Regions from separate parts of the Paenibacillus sp. FSL R5-0744 genome, predicted to be linked through region 2. Evidence: a T-box and tRNA genes for the amino acid it is inferred to sense, from the RefSeq annotation. Region 2 holds a T-box; the other holds one or more tRNA genes.

Region 1 (4,401 bases), 3.1 Mb from region 2:
GTATCTGGGGTAGGGGAGCGTTGTATGTGGGTTGAAGGTGTACCGTAAGGAGCGCTGGACAGCATACAAGTGAGAATGCCGGTATGAGTAACGAAAAGATCAGTGAGAATCTGATCCGCCGAAAGCCCAAGGTTTCCTGAGGAAGGCTCGTCCGCTCAGGGTAAGTCGGGACCTAAGGCGAGGCCGAAAGGCGTAGTCGAAGGACAACAGTTTGAAATTACTGTACCACCGTAATCCGCTATGAGCGATGGGGTGACGCAGGAGGGTAGTGACGCGGACTGATGGATATGTCCGTCTAAGCAGTGAGGCTGATGTGTAGGCAAATCCGCACATCATTAAGGCTGGGCTGTGATGGGGAGCGAAAATTACAGTAGCGAAGGTCATGATCTCACACTGCCAAGAAAAGCCTCTAGCCAGGAGAAGGTGCCCGTACCGCAAACCGACACAGGTAGGCGAGAAGAGAATTCTAAGGCGCGCGGAAGAACTCTCGTTAAGGAACTCGGCAAAATGACCCCGTAACTTCGGGAGAAGGGGTGCCCCGGTAGTGTGAATAGCACGAGGGGGCCGCAGTGAAAAGGCCCAAGCGACTGTTTAGCAAAAACACAGGTCTGTGCGAAGCCGCAAGGCGAAGTATACGGGCTGACGCCTGCCCGGTGCTGGAAGGTTAAGGGGAGTGGTTAGGGGTAACCCGAAGCTATGAACCGAAGCCCCAGTAAACGGCGGCCGTAACTATAACGGTCCTAAGGTAGCGAAATTCCTTGTCAGGTAAATTCTGACCCGCACGAATGGCGTAACGACTTGGGCGCTGTCTCAACGAGAGATCCGGTGAAATTTTAATACCTGTGAAGATGCAGGTTACCCGCGACAAGACGGAAAGACCCCATGGAGCTTTACTGCAGCTTGATATTGAATTTGGGTACGATCTGTACAGGATAGGTGGGAGCCGTAGAAATCGGAGCGCAAGCTTCGGTGGAGGCGCCGTTGGGATACCACCCTGATCGTATCTAGGTTCTAACCTAGTACCCTAACCGGGTACGGGGACCGTGTCAGGCGGGCAGTTTGACTGGGGCGGTCGCCTCCTAAAGAGTAACGGAGGCGTTCCAAGGTTCCCTCAGAATGGTTGGAAATCATTCGAAGAGTGCAAAGGCATAAGGGAGCTTGACTGCGAGACCTACAAGTCGAGCAGGGACGAAAGTCGGACTTAGTGATCCGGTGGTACCGCATGGAAGGGCCATCGCTCAACGGATAAAAGCTACCCTGGGGATAACAGGCTTATCTCCCCCAAGAGTCCACATCGACGGGGAGGTTTGGCACCTCGATGTCGGCTCATCGCATCCTGGGGCTGAAGTAGGTCCCAAGGGTTGGGCTGTTCGCCCATTAAAGCGGTACGCGAGCTGGGTTCAGAACGTCGTGAGACAGTTCGGTCCCTATCTGTCGTGGGCGCAGGAAATTTGAGAGGAGCTGTCCTTAGTACGAGAGGACCGGGATGGACGTACCGCTGGTGCACCAGTTGTTTCGCCAGAAGCATGGCTGGGTAGCTACGTACGGACGGGATAAGCGCTGAAAGCATCTAAGCGTGAAGCCCCCCTCAAGATGAGATTTCCCAATTAGTAAGACCCCTTGAAGACGACGAGGTAGATAGGTTGGAGGTGGAAGTGCAGTAATGCATGGAGCTGACCAATACTAATCGGTCGAGGGCTTATCCTATACTTAAAATGCAAATTCAATTCGGATTCAGTTTTCAGGCATCAAGCCTGGTATGAATATTCCCTGATAGCTCAGTTGGTAGAGCACTCGACTGTTAATCGAGTTGTCACAGGTTCGAGTCCTGTTCGGGGAGCCATATGGAGAGGTGTCCGAGTTTGGCCGAAGGAGCACGATTGGAAATCGTGTAGGCGCCACAAGCGTCTCGAGGGTTCGAATCCCTCTCTCTCCGCCACAAATTTTACTTAGTATGGCCCGTTGGTCAAGGGGTTAAGACACCTCCCTTTCACGGAGGTAACATGGGTTCGAATCCCATACGGGTCACCAAATTTTCACTTGATTTTACATAGTGGACTTTGGTACAATAACAATTGTTGTTTACGGAGGCTTAGCTCAGCTGGGAGAGCATCTGCCTTACAAGCAGAGGGTCGGGGGTTCGATCCCCTCAGCCTCCACCATATTCATTTAAGAACGACGCGGGGTGGAGCAGCCCGGTAGCTCGTCGGGCTCATAACCCGAAGGCCGCAGGTTCAAATCCTGCCCCCGCAACCAATTTTCATCAAGTAATTATATCTTTTGGAACCGTGGTGTAGTTGGCCTAACATGCCTGCCTGTCACGCAGGAGATCGCGAGTTCGAATCTCGTCGGTTCCGCCATTTTCTTGGCTCGATAGCTCAGTCGGTAGAGCAGAGGACTGAAAATCCTCGTGTCGGCGGTTCGAATCCGTCTCGAGCCACCATATAGTATACAACTTAATATGCCGGTGTAGCTCAATTGGTAGAGCAACTGACTTGTAATCAGTAGGTTGGGGGTTCAAGTCCTCTCGCCGGCACCATCTTTGGGGGATTAGCGAAGTGGCCAAACGCATCAGACTGTAAATCTGCTCACGTACGTGTTCGGTGGTTCGAATCCATCATCCCCCACCATTTTTTTTAGGGGCATAGTTTAAAGGTAGAACAACGGTCTCCAAAACCGTTGGTGTGGGTTCAATTCCTGCTGCCCCTGCCAATCTTTATCTAAAGTCTTTCTCTAAAGTTTAATATGGCGGTCGTGGCGAAGGGGTTAACGCACCGGTTTGTGGATCCGGCATTCGTGGGTTCAAGTCCCATCGGTCGCCCCATTTACTTTAAGAAGAACAGCAATAATATTAGTTTAATATGGCGATTGTGGCGAAGTGGTTAACGCACCGGATTGTGGTTCCGGCATTCGTGGGTTCGAGACCCATCAGTCGCCCCTTTTATTTTAAAATGTTATTGGGGATTAGCCAAGCGGTAAGGCAACGGACTTTGACTCCGTCACGCATAGGTTCAAATCCTATATCCCCAGCCATTTTATGCGGACGTGGCTCAGCGGTAGAGCATCGCCTTGCCAAGGCGAGGGTCGCGGGTTCGATTCCCGTCGTCCGCTCCAAAGTTTTCATATGGCGCCATAGCCAAGTGGTAAGGCAAAGCTCTGCAAAAGCTTTATCCCCAGTTCAAATCTGGGTGGCGCCTCCATTAAGTTCATATGTGCCGGCGTGGCGGAATGGCAGACGCGCTCGACTCAAAATCGAGAGGGAAACCGTGGAGGTTCGAGTCCTCTCGCCGGTATATCAAAAAGGTTTGTAAAGTCGCTTGTATAAGCAACTTTACAAACCTTTTTTCTTTGTTTTTGAGCTTTTATTCTTAAGCCGTTGAATTAGAGGCGTCTCTAATCAACGGCCTTTTTGTGTGGAGTGTTGTTTTATTGACTGCTTAGTCGGAATGCTCGTGGGGTGAGACCAATTTCACGTTTAAACATATTGCAGAATTGGGCGTCATTCACAAACCCAGCAGCAGCTGATACTTCAGAGATATGCATTTGGGTATGTTGCAAGAGAGACTTTGCATAATCCAGACGTTTCAATAGTAGATAGCGCAGAGGTGAAGAACCGAATCGTTCTTTAAATAAATGGCGGAAACGATCATAGCTGTATCCAGACATCTCAGAAAGTGTTGCGACCGATAGCTTATGGCGGTAATGCTCATTCATATAGTTTAGAACATATTGGACTCTGTCTTCCGTTGGTGATTGAAACCCAGAGGCGCTAAGAAGCCGTATCAGATGAACAGTGATTTCGCTCATTTGCAGGTTCAATAGTTCAGAGAATCCATCTTGTTTGCGCGTAAACTCTGCTTTCATTCGAAGCAAGATCTGTAGAACAGTATGGTCTTTATCATCTTCATATACGCCTTGCAAATTCTCCATATTTGGGTGATTTGAATGGAAGCCTACAAATAGTATAGTAGCATCCTCGCGATGGTTCTCGTCATGTTTATGATTGGGTGGTATCAGCGCGAATGAAGAAGAACGAAAATGATAACTTCGCGAACCTACATTGGTAGTTCCTAAGCCGTTTAAATAATAGACTAGTTCATAACATTCATGCTGGTGTGGTGGAATATAGGTATTAACCTCATGTACTGCATTTACAATATATAGAACACGATCCATGATGACCCTCCAATAATTATGTTTTAGCCGAATCGTACAAAATCATGACCGAAATCATATAATTATTTTCATTAATATTTGATATGATCGTATCAGTAAATCCGAAGATTAGCAACCTGACTGGCCATCTCGTTCGGAAATTAGTCGGATTATTCGTAAAAATTATAATTTTATCTCTTTTTTTGAGTGTATTCGTTAAAATCGTTAAAATTTTGACAATGTTAC
Region 2 (4,401 bases):
GTCCTGCTTGAATGGCATAGATTTGTGCGGCCGCACTCTCCATTTTTTGCTCCTGTGGGATTCGTTCAGCATCGATTAACATGGCAAGCTCCTCCTGACTACTCATGGTTCCAATCACCCCGATTCTTAATGATCGTTCTTAACTGCTTGAGTCCTTTATGCTGCCATGTCTTGACCGTTCCTTCAGGTTTATCCAGTATTTTAGCAATCTCATTTAAGGTCATATCGTTGTAGTATTTAAGCAGCAGCACATGGCGATACTTGGGTTTAACCTGTTCAAGTGCCCACAGCATTTCCATCCGATGATGGCCAATGTGCGTAATCTGCTCTCCTATTCTCTCGTCAACAAGCGGCATGGAACGCTTTCTACGTCTTTGTTCATCTATACAGACATAAATCAGGATCCGAATGATCCATGATTTAAACGCTTTTGGATCCTTTAACGTTTTTCTTTTGATCCAGGCCCGGCAAGTCATTTCCTGCATCGCTTCAAGCGCATCATTCCGGTTACGCAAGTAGCTATAGGCAATACTGTATAGCTGTTCTCTATGTACCAATATAGAATCGTAGAAATCCGTCTCGCTCCGAGAATCAAGAATCGTTACCTTCTTCATTTCTGCATTAGTCATCGTCATATCCTTCCTTAGCCCCCTCTCCTAAACCTCTCATAGATTAAGACGGGGAGGGTATAGAAACGGTTTTTATTTGTATTAACTTTTTTGGGACTGAGCACTTAAAATTATAACATTCTATAAAAAAAGAACGATAAATGTTATGATAAGTAAAATTGGACATAATCAATAGTACGCACTTAAAAGTACCATAGGTACTAAAAAGTACCCATACATTGGAGGATATCATGACAACTATCAAGAAAAAATACAATATTTCTGTTGAGGCCACACTCGAAGTAATTGGAGGGAAATGGAAATGTGTAATTTTGTGTCATTTAACTCATGGCAAAAAGCGAACATCGGAACTAAAACAGTTAATGCCCGGAATTACTCAAAAAATGTTAACCCAGCAACTACGCGAACTTGAGGCCGATGGAATTATCAACCGGATCGTATACAATCAGGTTCCACCCAAAGTGGAATATGAGCTTAGTGAGTATGGTGATAGTTTAAGCGACATTTTGACTTCTCTATGTAATTGGGGAGAACAACATATCATTAAGCAATATGGCGATAAATATGCTGTTTTAGAGGACAACATTTTAAATAAATAAATTTTACCCCATGAAAAAAAGGACAGTTAAATCAGAATGATTTAACTGTCCATAACTTAAATTACTCCGTCTCCTCCAATAGCAGTTGCTGTGAATGATATGGGTCCAAATAGATTTATAGGCAAGTTGCTGTCATTTTGAATTACCAATTCATAGTTGTGGATTCCAATATAAGGACCATCAACCCACTGAACATTTAATTGAATATCAGTAGTTGTAGTAAAACGAAAAAAGGAGCTATAAATATCGACTCCAGCACGTCGGATTAAAACAAGAAATTGACTATCAGCAAGTGCAGTAAGACTAAAACTACCATTTAACTCGACTCTACTAGAGAAAGAAGCTGGGTTAGCTGGGCTAATATTTACTTGCGCTGTGGCAAGACCCGCTCCAGCTCCAGGAATCCCTGCAACCGTTGTAACAGCATTAAACGGGTCTAAAGGGATTTTTGCCTGTGAACCATAACTTATATTTGTCGCCATTTATCATCACTCCATTCCAATTACAAGGTTATACATTATTATATTGTGAATCAACAATGATAGATTGGACTTAATTGCTGATGATAATATACATTTAAGTGATACTTTGCTAGATCATATAAACCTAGATGCTCTGTATCATCATCTAATTTCCAACCATTGACAAACTCACTCATCAGAATTACAATTACCAAAATATCATGAACAACGCAGACAAAGGGTAAGTAGACAATCGAACATGGACTTCAGAGAGCCGGTGGCTGCTGCGAACCGGTGTCCAGCGCTTGATCGAATGGCCTTTAGAGTTGCTCTTCCGAACCATCTTAGCTGATGTTGTAGGGAAAGCCGGGTTTCCCGCCGTTATCAAGGGACCTGTATCGAGATTGTCTCAGACCTTCTCCGTACCGGTAAGAGAAGATCGTAATACTAACGAAACCTGGTTGCGCGATCATTTAAGGTGGTACCACGACAACTTCGTCCTTATTGGATGAGGTTTTTTTGTCATTTAAAGGAGGTGATGGCCATGGATGATGGCTGGTGGTGGCGACTCAATATTAATCAGAAGCGACAAAACAGGAGGAATTCAAATGATAAAAGAACGTGTATTAACTGGAGATCGAGTGACCGGAAAGCTGCACCTTGGCCATTACGTGGGCAGTTTACAGAACCGAGTGACTCTACAGGAGCAATATGATACTTTTGTGTTTCTAGCAGATATTCAAGCCCTAACGACTCACTTTGATCGGCCTCAATACCTTGGTCAAAACTTGAATGAAATCACACTGGACTATTTATCGGCGGGTATAAATCCAGATAAATCCACCCTATTTATTCAATCTATGGTTCCAGAGATCGCTGAGCTGACCGTCCTATTCTCCATGTTTGTTACTGTGAATTCTTTACGGCATAATCCCACGATTAAAGCCGAATCGAAAAATTCCAGCTTAGATGAATTGTATTATGGTTTTCTAGGTTATCCAGTTAGCCAGGCTGCGGATATAACCTTTTGTAAAGCGACGATTATTCCTGTAGGAGAAGACCAGCTTCCCCATCTGGAGTTGACCCGCAAAATCGTACGTAGATTCAACGAACTGTACAGCCCCATCCTTGTGGAGCCCAGAGCGCTCATCAGCGAGACGCCAAGACTAGTAGGAACAGACGGCAATGCTAAAATGAGTAAAAGCCTCGGCAATGCTATCGAGCTGGACTCTACGAAAGAAGAGATCACCTTCAAGATCCGTAAAGCCACAACTGATCCAGCCCGTGTTCATAAAAATGATCCTGGGCATCCAGATATTTGTCCCATTTATGCTTATCATCGTGCTGTTCGTTCGCATGGCGCCCCAGAAATTCACGATAGCTGCGAAAGTGGCAGTATAAGCTGTTCAGCCTGTACGCAGCTTATCACGACAGCTCTAGACCAGCTAATTGAACCAATGCGTGAGCGTCGCTCCTATTATGCTGCCAGACCCAAGGTTGTTGAGGATATCTTATTATCCGGAACTAAGCGTGCCCGCGATATTGCTCAAGAAACGATGTCCGAAGTACGCGAGGCTATGGGCCTTAATTATTTTTCAAAATAAAAATGATCTCTAAGGGCAATAAAAAAACGCCGGACTCTCTATTGAAGAGAGCGCCGGCTGTTTTTATAAGAAAATATTATTTAATATGGATATCTTCGCTTCTACATAAAAATACTTTCTATAACATAAATCCTTTCATCAAAGAAAAAGGCCGTAACCCCCTAAGCGAGATTACGGCCTTAAATGTATCCCTTACAGCACCCAATTCCCTTTACGGAATACCGGCTCAATCGTACCATCCGCCAATTCTCCGTCAATATCCAGCTCAGCTGAACCAATCATAAAATCGACATGCGTTAAGCTGACATTAGCACCTCGTGCGACAAGCTCTTCATTCGTAAGCTTTGTGCCGCCTTCAATATTGACAGGATAAGCACTTCCCAACGCGAAATGGCAGGAGGCATTCTCATCAATCCCTGTATTGTAGAAAATTCGGTTCAAGCGAGAGATTGGAGAATCATGCTGCACTAAAGCCACTTCTCCTAAATAGGATGCACCTTCATCGGTTGCCAGCAGCGAAGTCAAATGCTCACGTCCGGATTCAGCTTCATATGCTACTACTTTTCCATCTTTAAAAGTGAAGGAAAGGCCTTCTACCAAACGTCCGTTCAGATTCAATGGAAGTGTGCTTCTAACGGTACCATTCACACCTGTACGATGTGGCATGGAATAGATCTCTTCCGTTGGCATATTAGCCACGAAATACACGCCTTTATCATTCTCTCCGCCGCCTCCACGCCATAAATGTCCTTCTGGAAGCTCCACATGCAGATCCGTTCCCGGAGCGCGGTAATGCAGGCTTTTATAACGCTTAGCGTTCATTCTATCCTGACTTTCTTTCAATTGACCGATATGCTCTCTCCATGCGGCAACTGGATCCTCGCTACCTACACGATTCATCTGGAACACCGCTTCCCACATAGCCTCTACTCGCTCTTCCTCTGGAAGATCAGCAAACACCTTGTTCGCCCAAGCACGCGTTGGAGCCTTAACGAGAGACCAGCTAATTTTGCTATTACGAGTATATTTGGAGTAGTTTTTGCGAGCAACAGCTGCCGCTTTAACTGCTCTTGACACTTTGGAAGAATCAATACCATTGAACAATTCC

The links. The T-box of region 2 lies ahead of trpS (tryptophan--tRNA ligase). A T-box ahead of a tRNA ligase gene usually reads a tRNA of that ligase, here a tRNA-Trp.
Region 1: it has a tRNA-Trp gene. The T-box ahead of trpS (tryptophan--tRNA ligase) is inferred to sense a tRNA for this amino acid. The anticodon was not compared.

What each region holds. Positions count from the first base shown of each region.
Region 1 is NZ_CP150228.1:5,929,005-5,933,405, reverse strand. Features, by position in the region: rRNA gene MKY19_RS26190 (23S ribosomal RNA) at 1-1,707, shown strand, start outside; tRNA gene MKY19_RS26185 (tRNA-Asn) at 1,768-1,843, shown strand; tRNA gene MKY19_RS26180 (tRNA-Ser) at 1,847-1,939, shown strand; tRNA gene MKY19_RS26175 (tRNA-Glu) at 1,957-2,031, shown strand; tRNA gene MKY19_RS26170 (tRNA-Val) at 2,087-2,162, shown strand; tRNA gene MKY19_RS26165 (tRNA-Met) at 2,180-2,256, shown strand; tRNA gene MKY19_RS26160 (tRNA-Asp) at 2,283-2,360, shown strand; tRNA gene MKY19_RS26155 (tRNA-Phe) at 2,368-2,443, shown strand; tRNA gene MKY19_RS26150 (tRNA-Thr) at 2,464-2,539, shown strand; tRNA gene MKY19_RS26145 (tRNA-Tyr) at 2,545-2,630, shown strand; tRNA gene MKY19_RS26140 (tRNA-Trp) at 2,639-2,712, shown strand; tRNA gene MKY19_RS26135 (tRNA-His) at 2,749-2,824, shown strand; tRNA gene MKY19_RS26130 (tRNA-His) at 2,865-2,937, shown strand; tRNA gene MKY19_RS26125 (tRNA-Gln) at 2,959-3,033, shown strand; tRNA gene MKY19_RS26120 (tRNA-Gly) at 3,040-3,114, shown strand; tRNA gene MKY19_RS26115 (tRNA-Cys) at 3,127-3,200, shown strand; tRNA gene MKY19_RS26110 (tRNA-Leu) at 3,215-3,293, shown strand; gene MKY19_RS26105 (AraC family transcriptional regulator) at 3,427-4,176, opposite strand.
Region 2 is NZ_CP150228.1:2,852,400-2,856,800, reverse strand. Features, by position in the region: gene MKY19_RS12410 (DUF4179 domain-containing protein) at 1-106, opposite strand, end outside; gene MKY19_RS12405 (sigma-70 family RNA polymerase sigma factor) at 99-635, opposite strand; gene MKY19_RS12400 (winged helix-turn-helix transcriptional regulator) at 860-1,228, shown strand; gene MKY19_RS12395 (hypothetical protein) at 1,285-1,710, opposite strand; T-box leader at 1,912-2,195, shown strand; gene trpS (tryptophan--tRNA ligase) at 2,298-3,293, shown strand; gene MKY19_RS12385 (aminopeptidase) at 3,486-4,401, opposite strand, start outside.